DNA from 3 places in the Kocuria sp. HSID16901 genome. Region 3 is predicted to be linked to each of the others. Evidence: riboswitches for the same ligand, from Rfam matches in the RefSeq annotation. Region 3 holds a riboswitch; each other region holds the start of a gene.
What was found. A riboswitch is a leader RNA that binds a small molecule or an ion and turns the genes downstream of it on or off. The one in region 3 is predicted to bind thiamine pyrophosphate.
Positions count from the first base shown of each region.

Region 1: another riboswitch for thiamine pyrophosphate. It lies ahead of D8M21_RS00555 (ECF transporter S component); the one in region 3 lies ahead of thiM (hydroxyethylthiazole kinase).
Region 2: another riboswitch for thiamine pyrophosphate. It lies ahead of D8M21_RS10140 (3-oxoacyl-ACP reductase); the one in region 3 lies ahead of thiM (hydroxyethylthiazole kinase).

Region 1 covers NZ_RBLM01000001.1:113,177-118,763, reverse strand. Annotated here, with positions in the region: gene D8M21_RS00565 (energy-coupling factor transporter transmembrane component T family protein) at 1-487, opposite strand, end outside; gene D8M21_RS00560 (ABC transporter ATP-binding protein) at 475-2,106, opposite strand; gene D8M21_RS00555 (ECF transporter S component) at 2,103-2,732, opposite strand; TPP riboswitch at 2,793-2,892, opposite strand; gene D8M21_RS00550 (DUF4235 domain-containing protein) at 3,033-3,305, shown strand; gene mnhG (monovalent cation/H(+) antiporter subunit G) at 3,371-3,829, opposite strand; gene D8M21_RS00540 (monovalent cation/H+ antiporter complex subunit F) at 3,830-4,216, opposite strand; gene D8M21_RS00535 (Na+/H+ antiporter subunit E) at 4,213-4,797, opposite strand; gene D8M21_RS00530 (Na+/H+ antiporter subunit D) at 4,799-5,587, opposite strand, start outside.
Region 2 covers NZ_RBLM01000009.1:17,507-23,093, forward strand. Annotated here, with positions in the region: gene D8M21_RS10130 (MATE family efflux transporter) at 1-934, shown strand, start outside; gene efeO (iron uptake system protein EfeO) at 1,354-2,658, shown strand; TPP riboswitch at 2,891-2,987, shown strand; gene D8M21_RS10140 (3-oxoacyl-ACP reductase) at 3,060-3,857, shown strand; gene D8M21_RS10145 (LLM class flavin-dependent oxidoreductase) at 3,854-5,152, shown strand; gene D8M21_RS10150 (HD domain-containing protein) at 5,257-5,587, shown strand, end outside.
Region 3 covers NZ_RBLM01000003.1:107,599-113,185, reverse strand. Annotated here, with positions in the region: gene D8M21_RS05590 (TenA family protein) at 1-401, opposite strand, end outside; gene thiD (bifunctional hydroxymethylpyrimidine kinase/phosphomethylpyrimidine kinase) at 425-1,405, opposite strand; gene thiE (thiamine phosphate synthase) at 1,405-2,091, opposite strand; gene thiM (hydroxyethylthiazole kinase) at 2,088-2,924, opposite strand; TPP riboswitch at 2,915-3,007, opposite strand; gene D8M21_RS05570 (pyridoxine/pyridoxamine 5'-phosphate oxidase) at 3,775-4,335, shown strand; gene D8M21_RS05565 (LysR family transcriptional regulator) at 4,425-5,342, shown strand; gene D8M21_RS05560 (VOC family protein) at 5,394-5,587, shown strand, end outside.

The sequences.
Region 1 (5,587 bases), on a different contig from region 3:
TCACGATCCCCACCAGGCGGAACGCCGCCACGGCGGAGAGGACAAAACGCGCCGGCAATTTGAAGGTCTGAGCCAGAGCATCACCGATCTCGCGGGCATCGGTAGTCAAGAGCAATAACACCGAGATCATCGCGAGGACTCCCCCGCGCAAGGCGATCGCAACGCCAGCGTTGAGGGAATCGGAGGTGAGCAGCAAGGGGCCCAGTTCGAGGAGGTGCTGGCCCGTTTTCGGTGCCAAAATCGCCGTCGCCCAACCGCTGAAGAGTGCCGCGAGAAATACGGGCCACAAACGAACAACGATGTTCCAGGGGTTGATTCTGCTCGAGGCCATGACGGCCACGAGGGAGGCCCCTCCAATGGTCGCGGTCAGCCAGTCGGCGCTGACGAGGAAGGAGGCCGTCAGCAGGAGACCGAGAGCGAGTTTGATCGCGGGGTTGACCTTGCCCAGGCCGGAATGCGCCGCGACCGCTGGATTCATGACGTCCATGCCGAACTCCTCTCTCCCCTGACGACCTGGGGCTCGGGGGCGGATGCGGCTCCCACCCGAAATTCGCGGCCTCCGAGGGCTGCCACGAAATCGGCGTCGTGGGTCACCGAAACCACGGCGACTCCGGCCTTCAAGGTCTGACGGAGAAGGTCGACGAGGCTGGCCCACGTGGTTGCGTCCTGCCCAAAGGTCGGCTCGTCGAGAATCAGGATTCTCGGCTGGGTCGATAACGCGGTGCCCACGGAAAGACGACGTTTTTCCCCGCCAGAAAGGGTAAAGGGGTTGGCGTCGGCCACGTGGGCCAGGCCCAACCGCTCCAGGAGTTCGGTTGCCCTCTCTTCAGGGTCGACCGTTCCGCGTGCGGATTCGCCCGGATCATGGCTCGTGAGCTCGGCACCCAGGCGAAGTTCGTCGCGGACGGTGGATCGCACGAATTGGTGCTCGGGTTCTTGGAAGACCATGCCAATTCGGGCGATGAGCTGCGTCGATGACCAACGACCGGGATCCCACGAGGGCCGTCGCCGTGAATTGATGGGTATCCCCTGGTCGAGGTCCCGTAACGGGTCGCACGCGCCGACCCAGCCCTCGGCCGGTTCCAACAGCCCCGCGAGCGTCAGAGCCAACGTGGATTTTCCGGCACCGTTCGGCCCGGTGATGGCCAGGTGTTCCCCCGCACGGACCTCGAGGTCTATTCCTCGGGCGGCTATGGGAACATCGCGGAGCGCAGGAACCGGATCATTCGGAGAGCCCAGCACGGCACGACGTCGGGCGCGAATCCACCGACGGTCCGCCGGATGCCTCGAGACCCCCAGGCCTTCCGCGCGAAGCAGGGGCACGGCGGGGTCGGGGACGACGTCGTGCGCTGGGGTGCGCGGCGTGTACCCGGGAACCCACACCCCCGCGTGAATCAGCTCGTCGCGCGCTTCGCCCACGACTTTTCGCGGCGGCCCGTCATGTCGAATTCCGCCACCTGCGTCCAGAACCACGATGCGGTCCACGTGGTCGGCCCAGACCTCGACCCGATGTTCGACGACGATCAGGGTCGAACCGTAGGACTCGACCGCCTTCAGGACCGAATCGCGCACCTCGAGGACGCCGTCTGGATCGAGATTGGCCGTGGGCTCATCGAGAAGCAGAAGCGCGGGCTCCATCGCCAAGATTCCGGCGAGGCCGAGTCGTTGCTTTTGACCGCCCGATAACGCGGAGGTCGGGTGGTCCCACGGGAGGTCCAACCCGACGGCGTCGAGGGCCTTCCGGCAGCGAGGCACGATCAGTTCCGGATCCACGCCAAGATTTTCGGGTCCGAACGCGAGATCGTCTCCAACCCGGGAGAGGACGATCGATGATTCCGGGTCTTGTTGCATGAGGCCGATACGGCCCCGCGCGTCTCGGGGCTCCACGCCATCGATCAGGAGCGTTCCACTGGAGGCGTCGTCGTCCTCCAGCACCCCCGCCATCGCGTGCAGCAAGGTGGATTTTCCCGCACCAGAGGGTCCGAGGAGAAGGACCTTTTGCCCTTCGGAAATCTGGAGGTCCACCCCCGAGAAGGCGGGAGATTCGCGGTCCGCATGCCACCAAGAAAAGTCGCTGGCCTGAACCGTCGCCCCCACCGCCGTCACGCCCGAGCTCTCCGGCTCCGGGCGTCCCGACCGGCCGCGACCGACGAAAGCACCCCCGTCGATACGAGCGCCCGGGTCAGGGCCCACGCCAGGAACCCGGCGATGACCAGACCCGAGATGACGCCGAAGATCGCGTAGGTGATCTTGAACTGTGTTTGCCAGAAGGCGTAATACATCGCGATCTCGCTGACGGTCATGAACAGGCCCGAAACGGCTCCGGCCAGCAGCGCGATGGGAAGCTCAAAGCGGCGGTATCGGAAGGCCGCGAAAACGACTTCCGCGCCCAAGCCCTGCACGAGCCCGGAGATGAGGACGGCGAAGCTGTAATGAGTTCCCAACAGCGCCTCAACGAGGGCCCCGAGAATTTCGCAGTAAAGAGCTGCGCCCGGTTTGCGGATGACGAGTCCTCCGAGGACCCCAGCGATGAGCCATCCCCCTCCGATGAGTCCGGACAAGGGCGGGAATCCGACCGTCACGGTGCCGATCAACGGGGCGACGCCGTTCGACCAGATCCAAAAGATGACGCCGCACACCACGGCGAGAACCGAGGCAATGACGATGTCGATAACGCGCCACGAGCCTCGTGGGAAGGTTTTGGATGGCGCCTTGGGCGATGATGCGTTCACGGTATATCCTCCTGGAATTGCGGTCAGGAGGGGAGGCCTTGCCCGAATTCTCTTTCGGGAACACCCGAGATCTCGACTCCCTACGCCGGTGCTAACCGGATCAGGTCGAGGGTCTGCTTGCGCACTCTCAGCCTCGCTTGAGGCTCCCCTGTCGTGTGGTGAACTCGGACCATCCTAACGGATCACGAGAGGGACGGAGAATCTGCGGTCGTTTGAGACAAAGCCATTGGCCTGCGATTAGGCTAGAGGAAGCTGCACATGACCGGCCGAAATATCGTCCGACAATTACAGGAGATTCGTATGAGCAATCCCGTCATCAAGATCGGTTCCACCGTGGCTTCCCTGGGTGGAGTTTTCGCCGCCAATAAGATCATGACCCTCGGTTGGAAGAAGATCACCGGCAACGAGCCGCCCGCCAACAACCCGGACCCCGAAGAAAGCCTTCGTGACGTCATCATCTGGACCGCCATCAGCGGCGTCGTCGCCACGCTGATCAAGATTGGCGTCACCCGGGTTGCCGCCCGGATGGAAAAGAATGAAGACATCGAGACCGGCGGCCAGGCCGAGGTCTAACCGTCCCCTTCTCAAGCTAACGCCGATGGGCGCGTGACGTTGTCACGCGCCCATCGGCGTTGTTGTCAGGATTGCCGAGGCTCTTGTTCGTCCGGCTTGTCTAATCCCGCGGTATCCGCGTCAACCTCTCGAGGCTCGGGCGCGGCCTCGGCCGGAGCCTGCTCTTGTTCCTCTTCGCGGTTCATCTGCTCGACGAGGTCGGCCAATTCGTTGACGGTCAACGACGACGCCGCGAAGTGCCGGTTCCGGAATCCGGACCGACCGACCATGTGCGAGGAAACCGGCGTCGCGAGCATCTGCAAGGTCCAGGCCAAAATGAGCGCGGGGACGAGGCTCCAACTGCGGGCGGCGATTCCCATGCCGAGGAGTAAGAGAAACAAGCCGAAGACCTGGGGCTTTGCACCGGGGTGCAGGCGCGACAGCACATCGCTGAACCTCATGATGCCGAGTGCGGCCCCCAAGGACATGAGGCAACCGACGATCAGACATGCTCCCGTGAGAATGTTCAGAACGGTGTCCAACATCTATCGCTCACCCCCTGAAGGCTTCTGATCCGAAGGGTTCTGACTCTGGCCGAGGGACGACGCCGATTCTTGGCGTGTCGAGGCACTGGCGTTATATCCGCCGACGGCGTCTCGGGCGAGGTCTTCACGTTCCCGCTTGTTATTCGCGAATCGAGAGACCGTCACGGACCCCAAGAAGCCGACGAGGGAAATGACGATGAGCAAGGTGACATTCTCGTAGCTGTCCCGATTGACCATGTCGATGACCAAACCGGCACCAACGATGGCGAGCAGAACGTCCGAAGCGATCACTCGGTCCAAGAGCGAAGGCCCCTTGGCCAGACGGTAGATGGTTCCGATGGCTGCCAACACCAGAATGATGCCGCAGATCACCATGACGACTTTCATGGCTTCTCCTCACCGAGGGTGCCGGATTTGAGGGCTGCATAGCTCTCCCGGGTACCCATCACCCGAATCACATAGGCCTCGATCTTGCGAACGCTGTTCTGGAATTTCGTGACGTCCTCCGCGGACTCGATGTTGATCACGTGGAAATAGATCGTTGCATGACGCCGGTCCACCTCCACGACGAGCGAGCCCGGGATCAGGGAGACGATATGACCCACCACCGTGATGAGGAGGTCGCTATTGATGTCCAATTGGGCCGAGACGACCGCGGATCTGGGTGCTCCCCGTGGCCTCACAGCGAACCACAGAATCTCGAAGCTTGCGACCGCGATCCACCAGATGAACTTCATGGCCAATACGAAGGCCCACAGTGGATTGAACCGCCCGGACAATTGCACCGGCGGTAGGTAGAAGACGCGGACCAAGATGAAGGCCAGAATCAGGCCGAAGAGCAAGTTGCCGGGAGAGAAATCCCGCCAGAGGGCGCCCCACACCAGAACGAGCCACACCAACAGCGGAAGTTCCGTACGGAAGGTATTTTTGGGCCTGATGCGAGGGGCCCGGTGGGCGGACGGACTCATGTCAGTGGCCCCCTTCCGAGGCGGCGTCGTGGCCCAATACGGCTTCGATGTACGCGTGCGGATCACTCAAGTTATCGGCTGCTTGGTAGGAGAGGTTGAATAACGGCCCGGCCAAGAAGGTGATCGCGACTCCCACGGCGACCAATCCGATGGTCGAGCCGATCATCGGCCGCGGCAACAGGGTGACGTCGCGGCCCTTGTAACGCCTCGATTCGATGTCAATTTCTCCCGAGGTCCGGACGCCGTAATGACCATCGGCGTCCTTTGCCAAGAGGATCGGATCGGGGAATTCGGCATCCTCTGGCTTACGCCAGAACACACGGTTCCAAATACGGGCCAAGGTCAGCAGAGTCAGGAGTGACACGAAGACGCCGATGCCGGCCAGGGCGTATCCCTGCCAGGTTCCGGCTCGCACGCTCGCGTCGATGAGGCCAACTTTCCCGATGAATCCGGAGAACGGCGGTATACCGCCCAAGTTCATGGCCGGGATGAAGTACAGGATGCCCAAGATGGGCGCAATCTTCGCGAGCCCTGCGAGACGATCCGTATTCGCGGAACCACCGCGTCGCTCGATCAGGCCCACGACCATAAACAGGCTCGTCTGGATCACGATGTGGTGGGCAACGTAAAAGACCACGGCCACCAAGCCCTCCGGCGTCGACAACGAGATGCCCCAGATCATGTAGCCGATGTGACTGATCAGAATGAACGAGAGGGTTCTCTTGATATCGCTTTGAGTCAACGCTCCCAGGATGCCCACCACTAAGGTTGCAGCCGCGACGAAGGCGAG
Region 2 (5,587 bases), on a different contig from region 3:
GGGAATGCTGATCGTCTTGGCGTCCCTGGGGGTCCTTCGTGGACTCCAGGACACCAAGACGCCGCTCTACGTCGCGGGCGTAGGGGCGGCCGTCAACGTCGTGCTCAACTGGTTGCTCGTTTTCCCCGGTGGTTTGGGTGTTGCCGGTTCCGCGATGGGGACCTCGCTGGTGCAGTGGGGAATGGCGGCCGTCTATCTGGTGATGATCGTTGGCGGTTCTCGCAAGCACGGCGTCCGCTGGGGCACGTCGTGGGCCGGCGTCGGTTCGATCTTGTCCGTGGGCTCGTGGCTCATGCTCCGAACGGCTGCGATGAGGGCGGCCATGATGCTGACCATCTTCGTGGTGACCCACCAGGGGCCGACGAATCTGGCGTCATATCAGCTGACGATGTCGCTGTTCGGGTTCATGGCCTTCGGCTTGGATGCGTTGGCCATTGCCGCTCAGGCGCTCCTGGGCAAGGAGATGGGCGCCCGCGATGTGACGCAAGAAGCCGGCAGGCGGCAGGTGCGTCATCTGATGAACCGGCTTATTCGGTGGGCCCTCGGATTCGGAGTGATCACCGGGTTGATCTGCCCGATCATAGGCTTCGGTCTAGGCTGGGCCTTCACCCCCGACCTTGAAGTGCGGCATCTCTTTGCGCTGGCCATGATCATCGTGGCGATCGGGCAACCTCTGGCTTCGTACGTCTTTATTCTCGACGGCGTCCTCATCGGCGCCCAAGACGCCCGGTACCTTGCTCTGGCCTCGACGATCTCCTTGGTGGTGTATGCGCCCATCCTCGGTGCGGTCTACTGGGCGAGCGCGGATGCTGATCTGTCGATGGACACGTGGGGCTTCCTGTGGATCTGGATTGCATATGCCGGCGGGTTCATGGGGCTCCGCGCGCTGACGCTCGGGTGGCGTTCCCGAACCGATGTGTGGATTCGCGCGTGACGCGCTGACGCGGCGACGTCAGGGTCGTCGAGATCACCAATGCATAGTTCTTAACTTATGAAATGGTCGTGGATATACTTTCTTCAGATTTGAATCGAAGACCCGCGGGTGAACACCGGATGGGCAGTCGGGGAGGCCATCCGTGTTCGTTGCCCATCTGTTGATCGCAGTGCGTGAGGGTTCGGAACCGTCGCTTGGTGTCGGCACTTTGGTGGCCGGCGTCGTGAAGGCCAGACAGTTTCTCAAGGTCATCTTCAGCCGACCGCATGACGGGCCATCGTGTGGTGTGCCGCTGACGCCGCTCGTCGCACGTTGGTCGGGCCGCTCTAGAGCCGTCATTTTCTTCGGTTGAGATCAGTCTCTTCTTCCACGGGTCGGATCATCCAGTTCCGGCCATCAGTTTTTTTCACGAGGACAGCATGAAAATCACGAAATACCTTGGCGCCCCCACGGGTATTGCTCTCGCACTGGTTTTAGCCTCTTGCTCCAGTAACTTGATCGGTGGTCACCTGGGGAACAACTCAGGTCAAACGGTGCACGTCACCATGGAAGATGACTCGTGTAAGACCGATTCCGCTTCGATTCCGGCTGGAAAAGTGACCTTCGAGATCAAGAACGACGGAAGCACACCCAATGAATTTGAGGTGCTCTCGGAGGACAAGCTCAAGATCGAGTCCGAGAAGGAAAACATCGGTCCGGGAAGCTTCGCGAGCCTGACGACCAGCCTGAAAGAGGGCATCTATTTCACGGCATGCAAGCCCAACATGGTGGGTGACTTCGTGGGTCTCACGAAATTTGAGGTGACCCCTGGCCAAGGCGGAGAGGAGACCGAAGACCAGAAGGGCGCAGAGAAGAAGGCCGTCCAGAATTACACCTCCTACGTCAAAGACCAGGTGGGTCAGCTCGTGAAAGCGACTCGGGACTTTATCGATGCCTACGTGGACGGCAATATCCAGAGTGCCCGTGAGCTGTACCCGCTGGCACGGCAGTACTACGAACGGATCGAGCCTACGGCCGGATCCTTCGGCATAGACGGGACCGGAGATCTCGCCCAAGCACTCGACCTCCGCCTTCAGGAACGCCCCAGCCAGCCGGGGGACAAGCCCTGGAGCCCTCAGCGTCTGGACGGTTGGACCGGCTGGCACCGCATCGAGGCGGACCTTTACTCCGCACCGAATTCACCCTTCAGCTTCGGATCCCAGCTGGAGCGCCAGGCTGCGGCGGATCAGCTTGAGGGCTCGACCCACAAGCTCTATGACCTCGTGTACGGAAAGATCAAGGGCAGTGACGGCAAGTTCAAGCTCGAGCTCACCGAGATAACCTCCGGAGCGGCGGAGCTACTGAAAGAAGTAGCCAACGCCAAGATCGTCGGTGGGGAGGAAACCTTCTCGCACACGGACCTCTACAACTTCAAAGCCAACGTCGAGGGAGCCGAGGTGGTCTACGGGAACGTCGAAGACATTATTAAGGCGAAGGATAAAACCCTCGCCGAGCAGGTCGAAAAGGGGTTCAAGGCTGTCAACGATATTCTCCAGCGTCACACGGATGGCACAACCTCCGACGGCAAGGTGAAGTACGTGGACTACCGATCGATCGCCGAGGTGCAGGAAGAGGCTGGTGAGGTTCCACAGCCCGGGGACTACACGGCGGAACAGAAGGAATTATCCGGTGCTATCAATGCGCTCAGCGGGTTGATGTCTCGCGTTGCGGGAGTCATTCGATAAGAGGATCGGATGGGCAAGTCATCGCAAGAATGCGCCCAGTCGACGAAATGCGAGCTCCTGCCTGAGTAGGTATCCGCAGCTTCGAAGGACGATCTTCTGCTCAGCTCCTCCGGTGACCTGCAGGGAGGCGCGATGGTCGAGCAGAAGCTTTTTGCCTCGTCAGATGGTCCATTCGTGGACCATCTGCATGATGTGGTCTAGCGAAACACTCCCCTTGCGCTGCTAGCATGTTGCGCAGGACACGGGGTGCCCCCACGGCGGGGCTGAGAGAAGACCCGTAGAACCTGCATCAGTTAGCACTGGCGAAGGGATTGTCCGTGGGGCATTCGATGCCCTGCACTCCCGACATGAGCGCTCGTTCATGTCGCGGGCCTTCGCCTCGATCCGAGAGGCAGAGCATTATGACCGAAACATCCGAGACCGTGCGTGGTACGTCGATACCCCTGAACGAACAGGTCGTCGTCGTCACGGGAGGGGCCAGGGGCCTCGGCCTCGCGATCAGCAGGGCCTTTCTTCGGGAAGGGGCGCGCGTGGTCGTGGGATATCACCGAAGTGGCGACGCCGCACATCGCCTGGCCGAAGAATTCCCGGAACGCGCGCGAGCGGTGCATCTCGACGTGCGTGATCGTGAGCGAGCTTTTGCCCTTCCCGAGGAGATCCGAGGACTCTTCTCGGACGACCCGACCACGTTGGTCAATAACGCGCTTCTCGACTTCAGCTTCAACGGCGACGCTCGGCCTCAAGCCATTGACATCACTCCCGACGTCGTCCAAACGCAGGTGGATGGTTCGGTGATGGGCCCGCTGGCCATGATTCAAGCCCTGTACCCCGGCATGGCGCAACGAGGGTGGGGCCGCATCGTCAATATCGGGACGAATCTGTTCCAGAACCCTGTGGTTCCTTACCATGACTACACCGCGGCCAAGGCGGCGTTGCTCTCTCTGACCCGTACGTTCTCACACGATCTCGGACCCGACGGCATCACCGTCAACATGGTCTCCGGAGGACTACTCCGCGAAACCGACGCGAGTTCGGCAACACCGACGGAGGTCTTCGACGCGATCGCCCAGAGCACCCCGTTGCGACGCGTGACGACTCCGGAAGAGCTGGCCGACGCCGTGCTCTTCTTCGCGTCCCCGTGGGCCCGGGCCGTTACCGGACAAAACTTGATGGTGGACGGGGGCTTGGTCAAAGGATGAGCGTGGCCAAGAAACAGGTGCACCTAAACCTCTTCATCTACGGTTGCGGTCACCACAACGCAGCGTGGAGAACTCCCGATTCGGCGGTGGAACGGCTCGGTGACATCGAGTACTACGAGGAGCTTGCACGACTTGCCGAAAAAGGCACCTTGGACGCGGTGTTTTTCGCCGACGGTCAGTCGCTCCGGGCGGATTCGGCGGAACGCACGCCGTCGTGGTTCTTGGAACCGCTCACCACCCTGACGGCGTTGGCGCGGGCTACCTCGAACATCGGTCTGGTCAGCACCGTCTCGAGTTCCTTCTACGAGCCATTTCACGCCGCCAGGTTGCTTGCGAGCCTGGATCACATCAGTTCCGGGCGCGTCGGTTGGAACGTCGTGACGTCCATGTTCGACGCCGAAGCTCGAAACCACGGGAAGGAACGGCTTCCGGAGCACGCGGAGCGCTATGCCCGGGCCGAAGAGTTCATCGATGCCGTGCAAGCCCTGTGGGATTCGTGGCCCCATACCTCGATTCGTGCGGATCGAAACGGCAAGTATCTTGACTCGGAAGCGATCCACTCAATTGACCACCGCGGTGAGTACTTCACCGTGGCCGGTCCACTGAACGTTCCCCAACCCCCGCAAGAACGGCCAGTGCTCTTTCAGGCGGGATCCTCGGATCCCGGGCGAAACCTGGCGGCGCGGCGAGCAGAGGGGATCTACGCCGTCGCCTACGACCTCGAGCAGGGGAAGGCATACCGCTCTGACGTGCGCGCTCGAGCCGAGGCCGCGGGGCGGAACCCTGATGAACTGGTCGTGATGCCTGGGCTCGTCCCGTACGTGGGACGGACCCTCGACGACGCCGAACGCACGCGAGATCGTCTCGACGCACTTCTACCGGTGGAAGCCTCGCTCCAGCAGTTGGGCGGATTCATCCATCGCGATTGCTCCGACTGGGATCTCGACGAGCCGGTTCCCGAACTGGCGCCGCTCGAGGAATTCACCGGTCCGCAGGGGCGCTACGCAACGATTCTGCGGATTATCGAGGTGGAGCAACCGACCGTACGCCAACTTCTGGGGCGGCTGGCGGCCGGTGGTGGGCACTGCACGATGATCGGCACCCCGGAAACCATTGCCGATCAAATCGAGCAGTGGCTCGACGAAGGCGCGGCCGATGGATTCAACCTGATGCCGCCTCAGCTTCCCCAGAGCTTGGACGATTTCGTGGAGCTGGTGATTCCGGAATTACGACGTCGTGGCCGGTTCCGAGACGTGTATCAAGCCTCAACGTTGCGGGGGAACCTGGCGGGCTAGAAGAACGACGACTCGCCTCAACGGGCGCGGTTCCTTAACTTGTCAGTCGAGGTTTCTAGGCTGGTGAATACCTCCTACAGACCATCGAGCAAGAGGACTGGACCATGATGAGCCAACGCCATGTCGACGAATCCATCTGGGCACGCATTGAGGATCTTTCTCTCGTATCGCGCGCAGAGGCCTTAGCAACTGCGGCGCACGAGGGGCAGAAAGACCAGGCTGGGAATAGGTACATCGATCATCCCCGGAGAGTCGCCGGGTATGTGGCCAGAAGGTGCGAGGAGCGGGGCGTGTTTGGCTATGAGGCCAACGTTGCTGTGGCCGCGGCGTGGCTCCACGACGTCGTGGAAGATACTTCCGTGACCGAGGCTCAACTGCGTGAGTTTTTCCCGGAGCACGTGGTCGACGCCGTCGTGGCCGTGACCAAGCTTCCGG
Region 3 (5,587 bases):
TCGTAGGGTTCGTACGCGCAAGCTGCGAGCAAGGTGTACATGTAGCCACGCGTCGTCGCCGAGGGGACCTCGGGAAGGTCGATATTCTTCAGCCGTTCATCGGCCAAGAGCTGCTCGTGCAGCACCTTTTCCTCGGCAACCGCCGTACTCGCAGATCCGGCCCAAAACTCGGCGGCTTCGCCAGACGGCGCACGGGAGGCCAGCACCGCCATCGCCCGCGAGTAATTCGCCAGATAGAACTCGTCCTGCTGGATGTAATGCGCAAAGGTGTGAGGGTCCAGAGTCCCCTCGGCCAATTCGTTGAGGAACGCGAGGCCGCGGACCCGCGCCATGATCTCCGATGCATCGCTCCACAGCTTCCCGGTGAAGGGTCCGGTGCGCCACGTCGTCTCGTTCATCATCTGCTCTACTCTTTGGCTGCTCATCATGTTTCGGGGGCGAAATGGTTGACCGGTCCATGCCCACGGTCAGGGGTGCGGGAGATTTCCCAGCCGGCACCCTCCCGTAAGGCCCTGGTGAGGTAGGTTTTCGCGCGCCGCACGGCCTCGACCAGGGCGTCGTCGTCCACCGGGCGTAGGGCATCGGACTGCTCGGGGACCGTACCGGCGCCTGAACTTTCCACATTCGGGGCGGCTTCCTCCAGACCGGGCGCTGTACGCGGGTCCACGGGCATCGCATGCCGGGCGGCGTAGGCGGCGATCGCCGACGACAACGTACACCCCGTTCCATGCGTATTGCGGGTTTCGATGCGTGGAGAGGTGAATTCCCGAATCACCGGCTCCGAGACCCGGGCCCGACCACCGGGAGCCCAGCTCGGATTCATCGCCAAGACGTCCACGGCCTGAGCGTCCGCGAGATGCCCACCCTTGAGGAGAACCGCCCGAGGCCCCAGCGCGAGCAATTCGATGGCCTGTTCACGCACGGCGGCGAGGGAGGTGGCGACGTCGTCGGGCCGCCCCAGCAGACGCGCCCCTTCGGGGAGGTTCGGGGTGATGACGTCCGCCAACGGCACGAGTTCATCGCGCAATGCGGCGTCGGCATCGGGGGCCAGAAGGGGGTCGCCGCTGGTCGCAACCATCACGGGATCCAGCACGACGACGCCGAAGTCGCGGCGACGAGATGCGATCATCCGTGCCAAATGTCGAACGGTCTCGGCCGAACCCAACATCCCGATCTTGGTGGCGTCCACGGGAAGATCGTCAATCACCGATTCAACTTGGGAAACCACGACCTCCGCGTCGATACCATGCACACTCTGCACGCCGAGAGTGTTCTGGCTGGTCAAGGAGGTGGTGCAGGCGCAACCATACGCTCCCACAGCGGCGAAGGTCTTGAGATCCGCTAGGGTCCCAGCCCCACCCGAGGGGTCAGATCCAGCGATCGAGAGAGCAATCGGCGGGCGCATCAGCGGAGGTCCTTTCGATCAAGGGTGTTCTGCGAGAGGCGGAGGAGTTCTGAGGCTGCCCTCCGGGGATCATCCGCCGACGCGATGGCCGAGACCACGCACAGACCATCTGCCGGCACCCCGGCCAATGAACCAGCCGTGTGGGCATTGACGCCGCCGATCACCACGCTGGCCATTCCGCCGCCCCGGGCAATCCGCGCGCATTCGGCGACTCCTTCCGGTCCGAGTGGTTTCGCGGCGTCCGTTTTGGTGGGTGTGGCCCAGGCGGGCCCGATTCCCACGAGATCCGCGTGCCCGGAGTCCACCGCGGCCCGCGCCTGTTCGGGGGTCGACACCGACAGTCCGATCATCGCGGACTCCCCCAGCGTTTCTCGGGCTCGTTCGGCTGCGGCGTCGGATTGACCCACGTGAACGTCGAGGCCGAGGTCTGCGGCAATGGAAAGTCGGTCGTTGACCACCGTGCGGGCTGTGCGACCGGAATCTTGGTTGGCCTGCGCCACGGCCTGGGCACAGGCGCTCGCCAGCTGGGCGAAGGCGCCGTCGTCGAGGTGCTTATCCCGAACCTGCACCACCCCGACGCCGCCCATCACGGCCTCGTAGACTACGCCCGGAACTTTTTCGAGGCCGCCACAGAGTGTGGTGTCCGTGACGAAATACAGGGAGAGATCCACTCCTGAGGGGATCATGCCGCGTCCTCCAGCTCGACCACCTGCGCGATCTCTTCCGGAGACAGCGCATGCAGGGCATCCAACCACCGAACGTGAAAGGACCCGGGGCCCTCGGCGGATCGGCCGGCCACCGTGCCCGCCGCCCCTAGGTGGGCGTGAGCGGCCACGACGGCGTCGTGGTCCGACATACCGGATGAACGCGCAGCGCCGAGATACGCGGCGACGGCGGCACCCAGCGAACAACCGGTGCCAATCACGAGCGGCATCAGGGAATGCCCGCTGGTCAAACGGGTCACACGACCGGATGAGGCAATGAGGTCGCGCTCCCCCGAAACGGCGACCACGCCGCCGGTCCGCCGGGCGAGTGCTTCGGCGGCTTCGCGCGCTGACTCCACGGACTCGGTCGAGTCAACGCCTCGTCCGCCCTGCCCCAATCCCGCGAGGGCCACGACTTCGCTCGCATTGCCACGGACCGCGGTGGGCTTCAGGTCGAGGAGTTCCCGGGCCAGCTCCGTGCGTTGCGGAAGGCCCCCGACGGCGACGGGGTCCAGAACCCACGGGACACCCTGTGCGTTGGCGGTGGCGACGGCGGCACGGATGGCGTCCGTCTGTTCCTCCGAGATGGTGCCGACGTTCACAAGAAGACCGTTCGCGATGCCGGCAAACACGCGAGCTTCTTCCGGGTGCTCGACCATCGCGGGGGAAGCTCCGGCCGCCAGCAAGACGTTCGCGGTGATCTCCTTGACCACGGAATTGGTCAGGCAATGCACCAGCGGCGCAGTTGCGCGCACCTCCTGGGCACACTCAACAATGGCGGCGGTCTGTGAGTGATGCTGTGGTGAATCTGTCACGGTGACGATCCCTTCGCTAGTTCTGGCTAGATCAGGTTCCAAGGGTGTGTTCTCAGCCCGGCAGGGCACCCCTTGTCACTGGTGTGAACGCCCCTTTGCGTCACGTATTCACTCTAACGCCACACTCTTACTCGACCCCTGAGGCCTCCTCCGATATGAAGCTCCACTGGGGACAACCCACTCTTCGAACATGGTTATCCACAGCGCTTCTCCACAATGTGGAGAACTTACATGGCTGTGACTCCTCTCGATGTGATTTCACGACCCTGGCCCTCGGGAAGAATGCCGACGCTCGTTCCTTCGTTGAAATGACGGCGCTCGCCCGCCGGTGCTGTGTCGCTCTCAGGCTCACCGTGTCGAGCCATTAAGGGACATTCTCCGTCAGAACTACCCACTTTTCCCCACCTGTGGATAACTTTGTGCACACCAGGTGGACACGCTCGGCTCGTTATCCTCAACCCCTGTGGATCACCAGATGTGGAGGCACACGTCGTCCACCCCTGGACTTCCCCAGAAAATCAAGGGTGTCGCCGTCGAAGCCCGAATTCGCCGCTCGCTCAGACCGCCGTTATCCACAGGAGTTATCCCCACCTGTGGGCAAGTTACACACGCGTAGTTCGATGATTCGCAGAACGAGACGCACCCTGAAAATGGCCTGATCGCCGGGACCCTCCCCGTGCGTGAAGCCCGTTTGTAGGACAGATATTCGAGTTGTACACACCGTTATGCACACCTGTGGATAACTTTCTCCACCGCTTGTGTAGATCTCGCCCATAACCATCCGTCATGGACCGATGCCGATGGCCAATCCACCCTCGCGCAGCCCGTGCTCTCCACTTAGCATCGAAATATGTCCACTCTGAGCGACCAGTTGAGTTCCCTACCGTCCTTCCCCAAACCCCTGCCGACCCTCGACCCGGATCACGTGCCCTCAGATCCACACCAGTTGTTTTCTGAGTGGTTCCAGGAAGCCATCGCCTCGGGGCAACGGCAGCCCCATGCCATGACCTTCACGACGGTCGATAACGACGGCACCCCCGTGGGTCGAACCCTCATCGTCAAGGACATTGACGATCGCGGCTTCCACTTCTCCACCCATCGCACGTCCCGCAAGGGGCAACAGCTCGATGCGGACCCACGCGCGTCCATGATCTTCTTCTGGCGCGAGTCGGGACGGCAGGTGCGTGTCACCGGCGTCGTCCACCCCCTCAGCCGGGAAGAGTCGGAACGGGATTGGGAAGGACGCCCGAGTTACGACGGATCACCCAATCCGGACTGGCAGCTCTACGCCCTGGAACCGAGGGAGGTGGAATTCATGCAGGCCCGCGAAGACCGAAACCATACGCGCATCGAATACCGCCGTGAGGATCACCACTGGCAACACGGCGTGGTCACCACCCCAGCTGGCTGAGACGCCCAGTCGTTGAGCCGCCGAGGAACCACCCGCCCTCACCTCACTGACAGACCTGTGACCAGGCACGACGACTATGCTGTGGCGTCATGAACATCGAATTGCGTCACCTCCGAGCTCTCGAAGCCGTGGGCGAGCATCGATCTTTCACCCAAGCGGCTCGGGTACTTCACATCACCCAACCCGCGCTCAGCCGTACCATCCAACAGCTCGAAACGCGGCTCGGCGTGACTCTGATGGTCCGCACCTCTCGCTCGGTCCGCCTCACTGCACCGGGCGAGGTGCTGCTCCAGAGATCTCGCAAAATCCTGCGGGACGTCCAGGCCGCGCTGACTGAGGTGTCCCGGGAACCAGAATTTCGCGTCGGCTTCCCTTGGGCCTTGCCGGACCCGTGGTTTTCCCGGACCACGGCGCAATTCGAGGCTTCCACGGGCGTTGGCCTGCGGCTCTCGCGACGGGACGACATTCACGCCGCGCTTCTGGACAAGACCGTCGACGTCGCTCTGAGCCGCCGTGACATCTCCTCAGAGGAGGTCGAATGCGTCGAGCTCGCCGGAGAAGTCCGCGTCGCGGCCGTGAGCACCCGTAGCCCCCTCGCGCACCGCACGTCGATCTCATGGAACGAGCTCGGCCAATACCCGCTCGTGGTCAACACGGTCAGCGGAAACACCCGGCCGACGCTGTGGGATGACCCTCATCGCCCACGCACCATCCTCGAATGTCATAACTACGACGAGTGGGCCGCCTTGGTGGCTTCAGGACGGGGCGTGGGTGCCACACCCCGATCCGCGATGGCGTCGCACGGTCATACCGGCGTCGTGTCCATTCCGCTCGACGACGCGCCGCCCGTCCCGCTGTGCCTCGCGTGGCTCCGCGGCGAGGAGAACCCGCTGGTCCGTGCGTTCCACACGGCCGCCGTCGCTCATCTGCCCGAACGCCCCCGCCCGGAAGATTCGTTCAAAGTTTCACGTGGCCCTATCAACAGAGCCGATATCGGAATAGTCTGAAAGCCCAACGGCAGGCGCTCCCGCCGGTCGGCGAGTGTAAGGATCTTGGTCATGACCATCACCCCCAATATCTGGTCGAACGGCCGCGCGGATGAAACCGCCGAATTTTACGCGAAGGCCTTTCGCGACGTCGAGATCACGTCCCGACAGACCTACCCCACCGAAGGACTCCTCGACTTTCAACGGCCGATGGCCGGCAAGACTCTCACGGTGAGTCTGCGAATCCATGACCTCCCGATCGCTCT